Regions from separate parts of the Streptomyces sp. NPDC029138 genome, predicted to be linked through region 2. Evidence: riboswitches for the same ligand, from Rfam matches in the RefSeq annotation. Region 2 holds a riboswitch; each other region holds the start of a gene.
What was found. Region 2 has a riboswitch for S-adenosylmethionine ahead of ACZ4WH_RS26295 (amino acid ABC transporter permease). Riboswitches for the same ligand answer to the same signal wherever they lie in the genome.
Positions count from the first base shown of each region.

Region 1 (5,042 bases), on a different contig from region 2:
CGGCCAGCGCCTCGCCGAGCGCGGCGGCGAGGACACGGACCGCGGGCCCGGGCAGCGCGCCGTGGTCCAGGACGGCGTCCCGCACATTCGGCCCGGACACGAACTCCGTTGCCATCCAAGGTCGTTCGGCCTCGGTGTCGGCGTCCACGACCCGTGCGGTGTAGGTGTCCGCGCCGCCGACGGTCTGGGCGGCGCGGACCTCGTGGCGGAAGCGGGCGCGGAAGGTGCGGTCCTCGGCGTGCTCGGCCCGTACGACCTTCACCGCGAGCCTGAGGCCGGTACGGGACTCGGCGAGGTAGACCTCGCCCATGCCGCCCGCGCCCAGTCTGTGCGTGGTGGTGTACGGGCCGATGTGGCGCGGGTCTGTTGCGCGCAGCGGCTGCACTCCGGGCTCCCCCTGTCCAACGTGTCGTCAGGGGGAGGTTATACGGCGCTCCTCACACCGCCGGCACGCAGCGGCCGTCCTCCGTGCGGTACTGCCACTTCGCGCCCTCCGCCACCAGTTCCCTGACGGCGTTCACGAAGCGCTCCACGTGCTCGTCCGGCGTGCCCGCGCCGAAGCTGACGCGGATGGCGTTGAGGGACTTCTCGCCCGGGGCCGCCTCGGGGGCACCGCACTCGCCCTGGGCCTGCGGGTCGCTGCCGAGCAGGGTGCGGACCAGGGGGTGGGCGCAGAAGAGGCCGTCGCGGACGCCGATGCCGTACTCGGCGGAGAGCGCGGCGGCGAAGTGGGAGCTGTTCCAGCCGTCGACGACGAAGGAGATCACGCCGACGCGCGGGGCGTCGTCGCCGAAGAGGGACAGCACGCGCACCTCGGGCACCTCGGCCAGGCCCTCGCGGACCTTGGCGATCAGGTGCCGCTCACGGGCGACGAGGGTGTCCCAGCCGGCCTCGGTGAGGGCCTTGCAGGCGGAGGCGACGGCGTAGGCGCCGATGACGTTCGGGGAGCCGGCCTCATGGCGGGCCGCGGTCTCGTGCCACTCGACGGCGACGCCGCCGTCCTCGCGCCGGGTGACCTTGCGGCTGGCGCCGCCGCCCGCGAGGTACGGCTCGGCCGCCTGGAGCCAGTCGGCGCGGCCGGCCAGGACTCCGGAGCCGAAGGGGGCGTACAGCTTGTGGCCGGAGAAGGCGACCCAGTCGACGTCCAGGTCACGGATGTCCACCGGGTGGTGCGGGGCCAGCTGGGCGGCGTCCAGGACGATGCGGGCTCCGTGGGCGTGCGCGACGGCGGCCAGTTCGCGCACCGGCCACAGCTCGCCGGTGACGTTGGAGGCGCCGGTGACGCAGACCAGGGCCGGGCCCTGGCCCCCTTCGATGGACGCGGTGCGGTCGGCGAGGGCCCGCTCCAGGGTCTCGACGGCCTGCCGCGGGGTGCGCGGGGCGTTGAGGCAGGTGACCCGCGCGTCCCGCCAGGGCAGCAGGGAGGCGTGGTGCTCGGTCTCGAAGACGAAGACCTGGCAGTCGGCCGGGAGCGCCCGGGCCAGCAGGTTGAGGGAGTCGGTGGTGGAGCGGGTGAAGATCACCTGGTCGTCCGGACGGCAGCCGAGGAAGTCGGCGACCGTCGTGCGGGCGTTCTCGAACAGGTCGGTGGAGAGCTGGGAGAGGTAGCCGGCGCCCCGGTGGACGCTGCCGTAGTACGGGGCGTACGCGGCGACGTCGTCCCAGACGCGCTGGAGGGCGGGGGCGCTGGCCGCGTAGTCCAGGGCGGCGTAGGTGACTTCGCCGCCGGTGACCAGGGGGACGGTGACATCTCGCCCAAGGACGGACAGAGGGGCGCAAACGGACTGGTCGGCGGCAGCGGTGGAGACAGACATGGCGGAACTCCCGTGACAGGAATGCGGAGAAGAGAGAAAAGGGGTGTGCGGAGGCGGGGCTCTGCGGCCCTAACGCATTCGCTTGCTCACGGAAGGCTCCCTCGAACGACCAGGACCCCTGGTGTGTGAGGGGTCCGCGCTTGCCGTAGGCCTTGCTGCCGTACGGCCTGGTCTTCACCCGGGGCACCCCGCCACGGACGGAGGGTTGCCGGACAGTCGGCCGGGGCCTCATGACTGTCACTCATGACCTGGTACAGGAACGTACTGAAGTGATCGTCGTCCCGCAACCCGTGTCCGGATCGCGGGACGACTCCCGGGGCGCTAGGCGTTGCTGACGGCCACCCAGCGGTCCAGGGTGCGCTTGGCCGCGCCCGAGTCGATCGACTCCGCGGCCCGCGCCATGCCCGCGCGGATCTGCTCGGTGAGCGGCGCGTCCGTCGGCTCGAGGGCCACCAGCGCCGCCGCCGAGTTCAGCAGGACGGCGTCCCGTACGGCCCCTGTCTCACCGTCGAGCAGGCGGCGGGCGACCTCGGCGTTGTAGGAGGCGTCGGCACCGCGCAGGGCGTCCACGGGGACGAGGTCGATGCCGACCTCGCGCGGGTCGAAGGTCTCCTCGGTGACCTTGCCGTCCCGGACCACCCACACCCGGGAGGTAGCGGTCACGGTCAGCTCGTCGAGGCCGTCGTCGCCCCGGAAGACCAGCGCCGAGTTGCCGCGCTCGGCGAGGACGCCGGCGACGATCGGCGCCATGCGGGGATCCGCGACACCGACGGCCTGCGACCGCACCTGCGCGGGGTTGGTCAGCGGGCCCAGCACGTTGAAGGTGGTCCGGATGCCCAACTGGCCGCGCGCGGGGGCGACATGGCGCAGGGACGGATGGAACCGCACCGCGAAGCAGATGGTGATGCCGGCTTCCTCGGCCACCTCGGCCACCCGCTGCGGGGTCAGGTTCAGGTTGATGCCGAGCTTCTCCAGGACGTCGGAGGAGCCGGAGGCGGAGGACGCGGCGCGGTTGCCGTGCTTGACGACCTTGGCACCCGCGCCCGCGACGACGATCGAGGACATGGTGGAGATGTTCACCGTCTTGGCGCCGTCCCCGCCGGTGCCGACGATGTCGACGGCCGGGCCGGGCACCTCGATGACGTTCGCGTGCGCGTACATCGTCCGGACCAGTCCGGTGATCTCCTGGACCGTCTCGCCCTTGGCCCGCAGCGCCACCATGAACCCGGCGATCTGCGCGTCGGTCGCCTCCCCGCGCATGATCAGGTCCATGGCCCAGGCGGTGTCGTCGGCGGACAGGTCCCGGCCGTCCAGCAGACCGTTCAGCAGGGCGGGCCAGGAGCGGCCCGCCGCGGTGTCGCCTCCAGCGGGGGTCACAGCGCTCATCAGCCGCTCCTTGAACAGATTCCTGCTACGTCGTACACCACCCTATCCAGCCGGAGGCACGGCGAAGGGCCCCGTCCGGGTTACGGACGGGGCCCTTCGGAGTGGCGTGGCGACGCGGGGATCAGTGGTGGCCGTGGCCGCTCGTGATCTCCTTGTACTCCTCGACGGTCGGCTTCGGGATCTGGTTGTCCTCGCCGTAGTAGGCGTTGGACAGCTTCACCCGCAGCTTCTCCGAGGCCGGGACCTTGCGCTCGACCCCGTTCTCGTCGACCGTCGGACCGATCTCGGCCGGCGTGTACTGCTCGTGCGAGGTGAGCGTGTGCAGCTGCTCCTGGCTGAGCGGCTCGTGCACCTCGATGAACTCACCGTGCGGCAGCCGCTTGATGATGCCGGTCTCGCGGCCGTGCAGCACCTTGTCGCGGTCGCGGCGCTGGAGGCCCAGGCAGATCCGCTTGGTGACGATGAACGCGATGACCGGGGCCACGAAGTAGGCGATCCGGACGAACCAGGTGACCGCGTTGATCGACAGGTGGAAGTGCGTGGCGAAGATGTCGTTGCCGCCACCGATCAGCATCACGAAGTACACGGTCAGCCAGGCGACACCGAACGCCGTACGGGTCGGAGCGTTGCGCGGGCGGTCCAGGATGTGGTGCTCGCGCTTGTCGCCGGTGACCCAGGCCTCGATGAACGGGTACGCCGCGATCGCGCCGAGGATCACGCCGAACAGCACCAGCGGGATGAACACGCCCAGGACGAGCGTGTGGCCCCAGAAGTCGATCTCCCAGCCCGGCATGGCACGGATCAGACCCTCGGCCATGCCCATGTACCAGTCCGGCTGGGCGCCGGTGGACACCTGGTCCGGACGGTAGGGGCCGATGGCCCAGATCGGGTTGATCTGCGCGATCGCCGCGAGGGCCGCGAGCACACCGAAGACCAGGAAGAAGAAGCCGCCGGCCTTCGCCATGTACACCGGCAGCAGCGGCATGCCGACGACGTTCTTGTTCGTCTTGCCGGGACCCGTGAACTGCGTGTGCTTGTGGTAGAAGACCAGGATCAGGTGGCCCACCACCAGGCCCAGCATGATGCCCGGGAGCAGCAGGATGTGGATCGAGTAGAAGCGGGCCACGAAGTCGCCGCCCGGGAACTCGCCGCCGAAGAGGAAGAACGAGATGTACGTGCCGACGATCGGCACGGACAGGATCGCGCCCTCCATGAAGCGGACACCGGTGCCGGAGAGCAGGTCGTCCGGGAGCGAGTAACCGGTGAAACCGGTGAACATGCCCAGGACGAGCAGCAGGAAGCCGAACAGCCAGTTGACCTCACGCGGCTTGCGGAACGCGCCGGTGAAGAACACGCGCATCATGTGCACGAACATGCCGGCGATGAAGACGACCGCGCCCCAGTGGTGGATCTGCCGCATGAGCAGACCACCGCGCACGTCGAAGGAGATGTGCAGGGTCGAGCTGAACGCCTCGGACATCATCTGCCCCTGGAGCGGGACGTACGAGCCGTGGTACTCCACCTCGTTCATCGACGGGTGGAAGAACAGCGTCAGATAGACACCCGTCAGGATGATGATGATGAAGCTGTAGAGGCAGACCTCACCCAACATGAACGACCAGTGGTCGGGGAAGATCTTGCGCATGTTGGCCTTGGCGAGGGAGTAGATCCCGAGCCGGCCGTCGGCCCAGTCGGCGAGACGCTCGCCGGCCGGTGCCTTCCCGCGAGAGCGGGGGGTCTCGTTCGCTGAAGTACTCATCCGCGCTCCCAGAATGCAGGACCGACGGGCTCCTCGAAGTCGCCGAGCGCCTGGAGGTAACCCTCACTGTCCACACCGATGCG
Region 1 covers NZ_JBVHWM010000004.1:281,456-286,497, forward strand. Annotated here, with positions in the region: gene ACZ4WH_RS06980 (protein kinase domain-containing protein) at 1-385, opposite strand, end outside; gene ACZ4WH_RS06985 (aminotransferase class V-fold PLP-dependent enzyme) at 438-1,814, opposite strand; SAM riboswitch class IV at 1,946-2,063, opposite strand; gene trpD (anthranilate phosphoribosyltransferase) at 2,136-3,200, opposite strand; gene qcrB (cytochrome bc1 complex cytochrome b subunit) at 3,322-4,959, opposite strand; gene qcrA (cytochrome bc1 complex Rieske iron-sulfur subunit) at 4,956-5,042, opposite strand, start outside.
Region 1: linked by a shared signal. The riboswitch ahead of ACZ4WH_RS06985 (aminotransferase class V-fold PLP-dependent enzyme) and the one ahead of ACZ4WH_RS26295 (amino acid ABC transporter permease) in region 2 are both predicted to bind S-adenosylmethionine.

Region 2 (5,042 bases):
GCTGCGCTGGGCCAGGATGGCGCGCTCGCCGAGTTCCCTGAGCCGGTCCCCGTGCCGCTTCACCCCGATCAGCTCACCGCCCACGCTGACGTGGCCGATGTCGGGCTTCTCCAGGTGGTTGACGACTCTGAGCAGCGTGGACTTGCCGGAGCCGGACGGCCCGAGGATCACCGTGACCTCACCGGGGCGGACGGTCAGGTCGATGCCGTCGAGGACGCGGTGGGAGCCGTACCACTTGTGGACACCGTGTACTTCGAGCGCGGCGGGGACGGTCTTGGGGAGGGTCTGCGTGGTGGTCATACGGCGGCCTCCCGGCGCAGCCGGGCCCGCAGGTCGGCGAGGCCGGCCCGGGCTTTTCCCAAGGGGGTCGGCGGCAGGGTGCGGGTGGCGCCCCGGGCGTAGTACCGCTCGACGTAGAACTGGACGACGGACACGGCGCTGGTCAGGATCAGGTACCAGACGGTGGCGACCATCAGCAGCGGCACGATGTCACCGGGGTAGGTGCTGCCCATCGACTGCACCGCGCCGAACAGGTCGAGCAGCGACACGTAGAAGACCAGGGACGTGCTCTTGATGAGGCCGATCAGCTGGTTGACGTAGTTCGGGGTGATGGACCGGAGGGCCTGCGGGAAGACGATCCGGCGGAACTGGTAGCCCTTGGGCAGGCCGAGCGCGGCGGCCGCCTCGTGCTGTCCCTGGTCGACGGAGAGGATGCCGCCGCGGACCACCTCGGCCGCGTACGCCGCCTCGTTGAGGCTGAGGCCGATGACGGCGATCGTCATGTCGGTGGCCAGCCTGGACTCGTCGAAGGTGACGAAGGCGGGTCCGAAGGGCACGCCGAGGCTCAACGTCTTGTACAGGGCGCTGAAGTTGTACAGGAAGATCAGTACGACGATGAGCGGCACGGAGCGGAACAGCCAGGTGTAGGTCCAGCTGACCGCGCGAGGCACCGGGCTTCCGGAGAGCCGGGCGAGCGCCAGCAGGATGCCGCCGAGGAGCCCCAGGACGGCGCTGAGCGCGGCGACTTCAAGGGTGACGAGGAGGCCGTCGAGGACGGTCGGGCGCAGGAACCAGTAGCGGAAGCGGTCCCACTGGTAGAAGGGGTTCGTGACCAGTCCGTGCAGGATCTGCGCGACGAGCACGAGGACGACGGCGGTGACGATCCACCGCCCGGGCCGACGCGGCGGCTGAAGTCGCTGGGAGGACAAGGGTGTTGACGGCGTGTCGGTGGCGGGCGGCGCCTCGGCTAGGGAGACGGCGGCGCCTGGGGGTTCACTCATGGCGGGCTCCGGCAAAGTCGGTCACCCCGGGGGGCCGCGCGGGAGCGGCGGTGGGCCACGACGGCACTGCGGCACGAGGCGGCGCACGGACGGGCGCGGAACCGGGGGCTGGGCGGACAACGGCACACCGGACGGACGGTGTGCGGCGGGAACGCGGGGGCTGGGAGGAGACGTCAGCCCTGACAGCGGGCAGAGCCCGGTGCGGTACACAGTGCGCTGTTCACGCGGAGCAGATCGACGGCGCGGTCGGCGACGAGGAGTCCGGCGTACGACGGTACGCAGCCCTGGGGGCGGCTCGCGGCCGTCCTGGGAGCTGCGTACATGGCGTCACCTGTCACTGTTCCGGCCCCGTGGGGCCTCGCGCTTACCGAAAACGTCGTCCGGTCCGGTCGTCACCTGGGGCACCCCACCGCGATGCGAGGGTTGCCGGTCAGCGAGCCAGGGCTTGGCGCTGACGCTCATGACCGTTCTGAGCCGTAAGTAAGGCAGTTGCCCGTTCGAATGTCAACGGCCGTCCGCCCAGTGGACATCGGCGACCCGCTCTCACCTGCGAGAAGCGTCCGGGGCGTCCGCCGCATGACCTGCCCAGTCCAGGATCTGGACAGCGGCTCCGGCGGCCTCCAGCCCGTGGCAGCGGCCGTGGTGGCGGCGGGCGATGCCGTCCAGGTCGAGGTGGCGGCCGAAGGCGGGGTGGGCGGCCAGGCGGCGGGCGTAGGCCCACAGGGCGCGGTGGTCGGCGATGCGGTGCACGGCGGAGGCGTCGAGATGGCAGCGGTGCACGGTGTCGAGCTGCACCAGGGTCACCCACAGCTCGACGTCGGCGGCGGTGAGCCGGCCGTCGGCCAGGTACTCCTCGCCGCTCAGCCGCCGCTCCAGCCGGCCCAGGGTGTCCAGCAGCACATCGAGGGCGGCGGCCCGCTCGGCCGGGTCGGCACCGGCGCGTCCGGCGCGCTGCGCGGCCTCCTCGATGCCCTCGGCGCACATCCGCTCGACGGCCTCGATCACGGACTCCAGGCCGGAGGGGTACAGGCAGGTGGGGCCGCCCGGCCGGAACCGGTCCAGGTCGCGCAGGATGTCGAGGGTGTGGGTGCTGACGATGCGTCCGGACCAGTCGTCGCTGAGCACGGGCGCGAGCGCCGGGCCGGTGTAGTGGTGGGCACTCGCCTCGTACAGCGGGCGCAGCGCCGCGTGGCCGCCGCCGGGACAGTCCGGGACAGCGGGCAGGAGGGTGACGGGACAGCGGGCGTCGAGGCCGAGGAGGCTGTGGCCGACGGCGAGGCGCAACCCGTCGGGGCAGGCGGTCGACAGATGGAGCCGGTAGCGGTGCGGCACGGCGTAGTGGCCGCTGCGCGCGTCCCGGCCGATCCGGCCCCGGAAGACGGGCGCGGCGCCACGGACGGACGGGACGGCGGCGAGCGGAGTGATGGACATGCGTCTCCCCTGGTGGTGGGTGTGCGGAGGGGCGCGCCGGCGCGGGCGCGACCGGTCGGTGGGGGCGAAGGGGCGGCCCGGCTCAGCGGTGGCGGCTGATCGCGCTGCACACACGCTGGAGGTCGATGTGGCGGCGGGAGGTGAGCAGGGGTGCGCGCAACGGCGTCCGGCCGGTCCGGCCGATGCCCGTTTCACGGCGCGCCATGATTTCCTACCTGTTCACTAGGATTCCCTCCGTGGAGTGTCGATCGGGCTCCGTGCGACGTCAAGGGGGCGTCCACGCCTGGGGATCGGGGCCGGCGCCGAGGACTCCGCAGAAAGGGAAACATGTGACATAGTACTGGCGTGGCGAAGCGACTGACCTGCGATGTCGTGGTCGTCGGGGCTGGAATGACAGGCGCGGCCTGTGCCCTGTACGCCGCGCGCGCCGGACTCGACGTACGGCTGGTGGACCGGGGCCCGGTGGCCGGCGGCACCACCGGCGCCGGCGAGGGCAACCTGCTCGTCTCCGACAAGGAGCCGGGCCCGGAACTCGCACTCGCGCTGATGTCGGCCCGGTTGTGGGCCGGGCTGGCGCGGGAGCTGGGGGCCGCGATCGAGTACGAACCCAAGGGCGGCCTCGTGGTCGCCCCGGCGCCCGGCACCCTGGCCGCGCTCCGGGAGTTCGCCGCGGACCAGCGGGCCGCCGGCGTCACCGCCGTACCGGTCGACGCCGACCGACTCGCCGAACTGGAACCCCACTTGGCGCCCGGCATGGCGGGCGCGGTGCACTACCCGCAGGACGCCCAGGTCATGCCCGCGCTGGCCGCCGCCCACCTGATCCGTGCCTCCGGCGCCGCCGTGCACACCGGCCGTACGGTGACCGGGGTACTGCGCACCGCGCGGGGGACGGTGTACGGCGTCCGCACCGACCGGGGCGACATCCACGCACCGGCGGTGGTGAACGCGGCCGGCACCTGGGGCGGCGGCCTCGCCTCGCTCGCCGGCGTCCGGCTGCCGGTGCTCCCCCGGCGCGGCTTCGTTCTGGTCACCGAGCCGCTGCCGCGCATGGTCCGGCACAAGGTGTACGCCGCTGACTACGTGGCCGACGTGGCCAGCGACTCGGCCGCCCTGCGCAGCTCACCGGTCGTGGAGGGCACGGCCGCCGGTCCGGTGCTGATCGGCGCCACCCGCGAACGGGTCGGCTTCGACCGCTCGTTGTCGCTGCCGGCGATGCGGGCGCTCGCCGCCGGGGCGATCGGCCTGTTCCCCTTCCTCAAGCGGGTCCGCGCGCTACGGACGTACGCGGGCTTCCGGCCGTATCTGCCGGACCATCTGCCCGCCATCGGACCCGATCCACGGGTGCCCGGCCTGTTCCACGCCTGCGGGCACGAGGGCGCGGGCATCGGACTCGCCCCCGGCACCGGGCAGTTGATCGCGCAGACGCTCACCGGGAAGGCACCGGAGCTGGACCTCACGCCGTTCCGGCCGGAGCGGTTCGACACCGAGGAAGGCAACGTCCAGTGAATCCGCACGAGTTGACGCGAACCCGGCCGGGCCCGGCCCGTACCGTCACCTTCGACGGCCGGCCCCTGGAGGCGCTGCCGGGCCAGACAGTCGCCGCGGCGCTGTGGGCGGCGGGCGTGACGGCCTGGCGCAGCACGCGCGGCGCGGGGCGGCCTCGCGGGGTGTTCTGCGGGATCGGGGTGTGCTTCGACTGTCTGGTGACCGTCAACGGCCGCCCCAACCAACGGGCTTGCCTCGTTCCGGTGCAGCCGGGAGACGTGATCCGCACCCAGGAGGGGACGGGCCGGGACGATGACTGAACGACCGCGTCTCGCCGTCGTCGGCGCGGGCCCGGCCGGGCTCGCCGCCGCACTGGCCGCCGCCGCACGAGGCGTCCAGGTGACCCTCGTCGACGCCGCCGACCAGGCCGGCGGCCAGTTCTACCGGCAGCCCGCCGCCGCCCTCGGCGCACACCGGCCGCAGGCCCTGCACCACCAGTGGCGCACCTGGGAGCGACTGCGGGACGGCCTGGACCGGCACCGTACGGCCGGCCGGATCACCCACCTGACCGACCACCATGTGTGGTGCGTCGAGCGGGACTCCGCCTCCGGTGCGTTCGCCGTGCACGCCCTGCTCGGCCCCGCGCAGGAGGACGGCGTCACCGTCCACGCGGACGCCGTGCTGCTGGCCACCGGCGGGTACGAGCGGGTGCTGCCCTTCCCCGGCTGGACGCTGCCCGGGGTCGTCACCGCGGGCGGCGCGCAGGCCATGCTCAAGGGCGGCCTGGTGCTGCCCGGCCGTAGGGCCGTGGTGGCCGGGACCGGGCCGCTGCTGCTGCCGGTGGCC
Region 2 covers NZ_JBVHWM010000038.1:5,549-10,590, forward strand. Annotated here, with positions in the region: gene ACZ4WH_RS26290 (amino acid ABC transporter ATP-binding protein) at 1-300, opposite strand, end outside; gene ACZ4WH_RS26295 (amino acid ABC transporter permease) at 297-1,280, opposite strand; SAM riboswitch class IV at 1,636-1,746, opposite strand; gene ACZ4WH_RS26300 (glutathione S-transferase C-terminal domain-containing protein) at 1,824-2,711, opposite strand; gene ACZ4WH_RS26305 (putative leader peptide) at 2,794-2,916, opposite strand; gene ACZ4WH_RS26310 (NAD(P)/FAD-dependent oxidoreductase) at 3,057-4,217, shown strand; gene ACZ4WH_RS26315 ((2Fe-2S)-binding protein) at 4,214-4,516, shown strand; gene ACZ4WH_RS26320 (FAD-dependent oxidoreductase) at 4,509-5,042, shown strand, end outside.

Region 3 (5,042 bases), on a different contig from region 2:
CCTCGACAGCACCAGCGCGCAGCCCTCGTCGGAGACGACGGGGACCTCCTTGGCGACCAGGTTCATGCCGTCCCGGATGGGGTTCACCAGGGCCACGTCGGCCAGCCGGTACGCGGCCAGGGAGCGGGCGAAGTCGTCCTTCACGTGCAGCACGACCGGGGTCCAGCCGTCCGTGCCGTACCGCTCGTTGATCTCGTCCGCGACCCGCCGGACCTGGGCCGTGTACTCGCGGTACACGGCGAGGTCCTGCCGGGACGGGTACGCGAACGCCACGTGGACGACCTTCTCCCGCCACTCCGGGTGGTCCTCCAGCAACTGCTCGTACGCCAGCAGCCCGCGCACGATGTTCTTGGACAGCTCGGTCCGGTCCACCCGGACGATCGTCCTGCGCCCTTCCCCGATCTCCGCCCGCAGCGCCGCCATCCGCTCGTCCACGTCCGGCTCGTGCGCCCGCGCGCGCAGGAAGTCCGCGTCCGCGCCCAGCCCGTGCACCCCGATCCGGGTGCCGGAGGGGATGCCGGGCCCGAGCACCGCGTGACAGCAGTCCGTGAACGCGTCCGCCCACCGCCGGGTGAGGAACGCCGCCCGGTCCGCGCCCAGGATGCCGCCGAGCAGCTCGGCCGCGATGTCGTCGGGAAGGAGCCGGAAGTAGTCCGGCGGCGCCCACGGGGTGTGCGAGAAGTGGCCGATGCGCAGGTCGGGCCGGAGCTGGCGGAGCATGCGGGGGGCGAGGGCCAGGTGGTAGTCCTGGATCAGCACGGCCGCGCCCTCGGCGGCCTCCTCGGCCAGCGCCTCGGCGAACGCCCGGTTGTAGGCCTCGTACGACCCCCACTGCCGGCGGAAACCGGCGTCGAAGACCGGCTCCAGCGGCGTCTGGTACAGCATGTGGTGGACGAACCAGAGCACCGAGTTGGCGATCCCGTTGTACGCCTCGGCGTGCACGGTCGTGTCGATGTCGAGCATCCGCACCCGCTGCCCGCCGGTGTCCTCGGCCGGCAGCAGCCCGCCGTCCGCGCGCCGGACGGCCGCCCGGTCGCCGTCGCCGAGCGCGGCGCACACCCAGACCGAGCCCGCGTCCGACCCGATGGCGGACAGTCCCGAGACCAGCCCGCCGCCACCCCGCCGGGCGTGCAGCGAGCCGTCCTCGCCCACCTGATAGGAGACCGGGCCGCGGTTCGACGCGACCAGCACCTGAGCCTTTTCCGCAGCATCGAGCGTGGAAGCCATACGCCTCAACCTAGCCCGGCCCGGAAACGCTCAAACGTACGGCCCGCCCGGCGAGCCGACCGTATACGGCCCGTTCACGCCACCTTCCGTTCGGCGTACTCCGCGATCTCCACCATGGGCGGCCGCTCCTCGGTGTCCACCGAGTAGGTGCGCGGCTCGAACCCGTCCTCGCCCCGCTCGAACTGGGTCAGCGCGGGCCGGACCAGATGGCCGCGGGCCAGCCGGAGCTGTGCGGTGCGGTAGATCGCGGCGGCCATCCGGCCGAGCGCCTGCCCGTCCTGGTGCCGGTGCTTGCGCACCCCCACGTCGACCTGGGCCAGCGCGTCCAGGCCGACCAGGTGCAGCGCGTCCACCAGCATGCCCAGCTCCACGCCGTAGCCCACCGGGAACGGCAGCTGTTCCAGCAGGGAGCGGCGGGCCGCGTACTCGCCGCCCAGCGGCTGCACGAACCCGGCCAGCTGCGGCCAGTGCATGTTCAGCAGCGGGCGGGCCATCAGCTCGGTGACCCGGCCGCCCTGCCCGGCGCTGCCGCCGAGCGGGCGGTCGTACATCGCCTTGACCAGGTCGACGTCCGGATCGGTGAGCAGCGGGCCGACGATCCCGGAGACGAAGTCGGAGGAGAACTCCTTCAGGTCCGCGTCGATGAAGCAGACGATGTCCCCGCTGGTCACCAGCAGCGACCGCCACAGCACCTCGCCCTTGCCGGGGACGGCCGGCAGGCGCGGCAGGATGGTGTCGCGGTGGACGACCCGGGCGCCCGCGCGCGCGGCGACCTGGGAGGTGCGGTCGGTGGAGCCGGAGTCGACGACCACGATCTCGTCGACGAGCGGCACCTGCTCCACGAGGTCGTGCCGGATGACCGCGACGATGTCGCCGACGGTCTCCTCCTCGTTGAGCGCGGGCAGCACGACGCTGATCGTCCGGCCCGTGCGCTGCTTGGCTGCGAGGATCTGGTGCAGCGGGCGGGCGGCCACGGACCAGGACCGGGTGGTCAGCCAGCGCTCGACTTCTTCCAGCACAGTCTGTGGCTCCTCACTCGTGTCTCGCGGTTCGGACGGCTGTCTCAACTGTCCCGGCCGTCGGTTACAGTCTTGAACAACGCCGGTGACCATCGCATGTCGGGGGTCCTGTGCGTTCTACAACCGCATACCGCTCATCCAGAGGGGCAGAGGGACACGGCCCGATGAAGCCCCGGCAACCCCCCTGATCCGGACCCGTTCACGCGAGGCTCCCGGCCAGGGAAGGTGCCAATTCCGTCTCACGACGAGATGCGTCGTGAGGAAGATGAGGAGAAAGGGCCTCGCCTCCATGGCTGTGCAGACAGTTGCAAGCACCAGCGAATCCACCGTCGACCTCGGCCCCGCCGCTGCCCTGAGCTGTCGCGAGTGCGGTCATCGGGTGCCGCTCGGCCCGGTCTTCGCCTGCGAGGAGTGTTTCGGCCCGCTGGAGATCGCCTACGACTTCTCCGCCTACGACACCGAGGAACTGCGCCGCCGTATCGAGGCGGGCCCCGCGAACATCTGGCGCTACGCGCCCCTCCTGCCGGTCCCGGCGGACGTCGCCGACAAGCCGAACATCAACCCCGGCTGGACCAAGCTCGTCAAGGCCGACAACCTGGCTCGCGAGCTGGGCGTGACCGGCGGTCTGTACGTGAAGGACGACTCCGGCAATCCGACCCACTCCTTCAAGGACCGGGTCGTGGCCCAGGCCCTGGAGGCCGCCCGCGCCTTCGGCTTCACCACGCTGTCCTGCTCCTCAACCGGCAACCTGGCCGGCGCCGTCGGCGCCGCCGCCGCCCGCGCCGGCTTCCGCTCCTGCGTGTTCATCCCGCACGACCTGGAGCAGGGCAAGGTCGTCATGGCCGCGGTCTACGGCGGTGAACTCGTCGGCATCGAGGGCAACTACGACGACGTGAACCGCTTCTGCTCCGAGCTGATCGGCGACCCGGCCGGCGAGGGCTGGGGCTTCGTCAACGTCAACCTGCGGCCGTACTACGCGGAGGGCTCCAAGACCCTGGCGTACGAGATCTGCGAGCAGCTCGGCTGGCGGCTGCCGGACCAGATCGTGGTCCCGATCGCCTCCGGCTCCCAGCTCACGAAGATCGACAAGGGTCTCCAGGAGCTGATCAAGCTGGGGCTGGTCGAGGACAGGCCGTACAAGATCTTCGGCGCGCAGGCCGAGGGCTGCTCCCCGGTCTCCACCGCCTTCAAGGCCGGCCACGACGTCGTACGGCCCCAGAAGCCGAACACCATCGCCAAGTCCCTGGCCATCGGCAACCCGGCCGACGGGCCGTACGTCCTGGACATCGCGCGCCGCACCGGCGGTGCCGTGGAGGACGTGACGGACGCGGAGGTCGTGGACGCGATCAAGCTGCTCGCGCGGACCGAGGGCATCTTCGCGGAGACCGCCGGCGGCGTGACCGTCGGAGTCACCCGCAAGCTGCTCGAGGACGGTGTGCTGGACCCGGCGAAGACCACGGTCGTCCTCAACACCGGCGACGGCCTGAAGACCCTGGACGCGGTGGCCGGGACCGGCCTCACCGCCACCATCCGCCCGACCCTGGACTCCTTCCGAGAGGCTGGCCTCGCATGAGCGTGACCGTTCGCATCCCCACCATCCTGCGCACCTACACCGGCGGCCGGGCCGAGGTCGCCGCCGAGGGCGCGACGCTCGGTGAGGTCATCGCCGACCTGGAGAAGAGCCACACGGGCATCGCCGCGCGCGTGCTGGACGACCAGGGCAAGCTGCGCCGGTTCGTCAACGTCTACGTCAACGACGACGACGTCCGCTTCGAGCAGGGCCTGGACACGGCGACCCCCGACGGGGCCGGCGTCTCGATCATCCCGGCGGTCGCCGGCGGCTGAGCCGGCGGATTCGCACGCTCATTACCTTCGGTAACGGCGGTTACCGACCGTTCATCCGATTGCCCCCTCCGTGAGAGAAGCGGAGGGGGCAATTCTGTGTGATTGAGCGCGGTAGAGTTGGGGAACACGGTCGCGGCCTTCGGGTCGCGGGCCCTGGATTTCATGCCGCACGCCCGACAAGAAGTAGCCAAAGTATGCGGGTTCTCTGCGGCTTTTGTGGCTTTTATGGGGCCCGACTTGCCCTGAAGTCGGATGAATTCTCACCAGATTCCGGACCGCTCGCGTCCAGAATTCTCGTCCGATTGACCTGTTGCAGACGGCAGTTGGACAGATACATTCAGCCGCGGTCGACGCGTTCCGGCGCACGCCCCCGTCCCATGGGGGGTGAGGTCTGACCCGGGTTCGCGAAGTGCGGATCTGTGCAAGGGCCAGTAATAGGGGAGTTAGGCATGGCTCAGGGCACCGTCAAGTGGTTCAACGCGGAGAAGGGGTACGGCTTCATCGCGGTCGACGGTGGTGCGGACGTCTTCGTCCACTACAGCGCCATTCAGATGGACGGCTACCGCACCCTGGAAGAGGGCCAGCGGGTGGAGTTCGAGATCTCGCAGGGCCAGAAGGGCCCGCAGGCCGACATGGTTCGCCTCAGCGCCTGAACGTTTCTTGTCCGAAGGGCCCGCACCTCGCAGAGGGTGCGGGCCCTTCGCCGTGCCCCGGTTCCGCTGTTCGCGTGCGGCTGACGGGGGCCCCGCACCCGCCGAGGCGCTTGCACTCGACCATGCCGAGTGCTAATCATTGGCGTTAGCACTCTGAAGGTGAGAGTGACAGCGAAGGACCGGGTCGGTGAGGCCCGCGGGCCGGGTGGGGCAAGGAACCACCAGGCCGGCGAGCCGTCCGTCGCGGGCGCGGGCGCGGTCCGAAGGAATCACCCCCAGTCCTGGAGGGACCACTTCA
Region 3 covers NZ_JBVHWM010000014.1:30,991-36,032, reverse strand. Annotated here, with positions in the region: gene ACZ4WH_RS14825 (alpha,alpha-trehalose-phosphate synthase (UDP-forming)) at 1-1,227, opposite strand, end outside; gene ACZ4WH_RS14820 (glucosyl-3-phosphoglycerate synthase) at 1,302-2,246, opposite strand; SAM riboswitch class I at 2,378-2,518, shown strand; gene thrC (threonine synthase) at 2,536-3,819, shown strand; gene ACZ4WH_RS14810 (ubiquitin-like small modifier protein 1) at 3,816-4,091, shown strand; gene ACZ4WH_RS14805 (cold-shock protein) at 4,541-4,744, shown strand.
Region 3: linked by a shared signal. The riboswitch ahead of thrC (threonine synthase) and the one ahead of ACZ4WH_RS26295 (amino acid ABC transporter permease) in region 2 are both predicted to bind S-adenosylmethionine.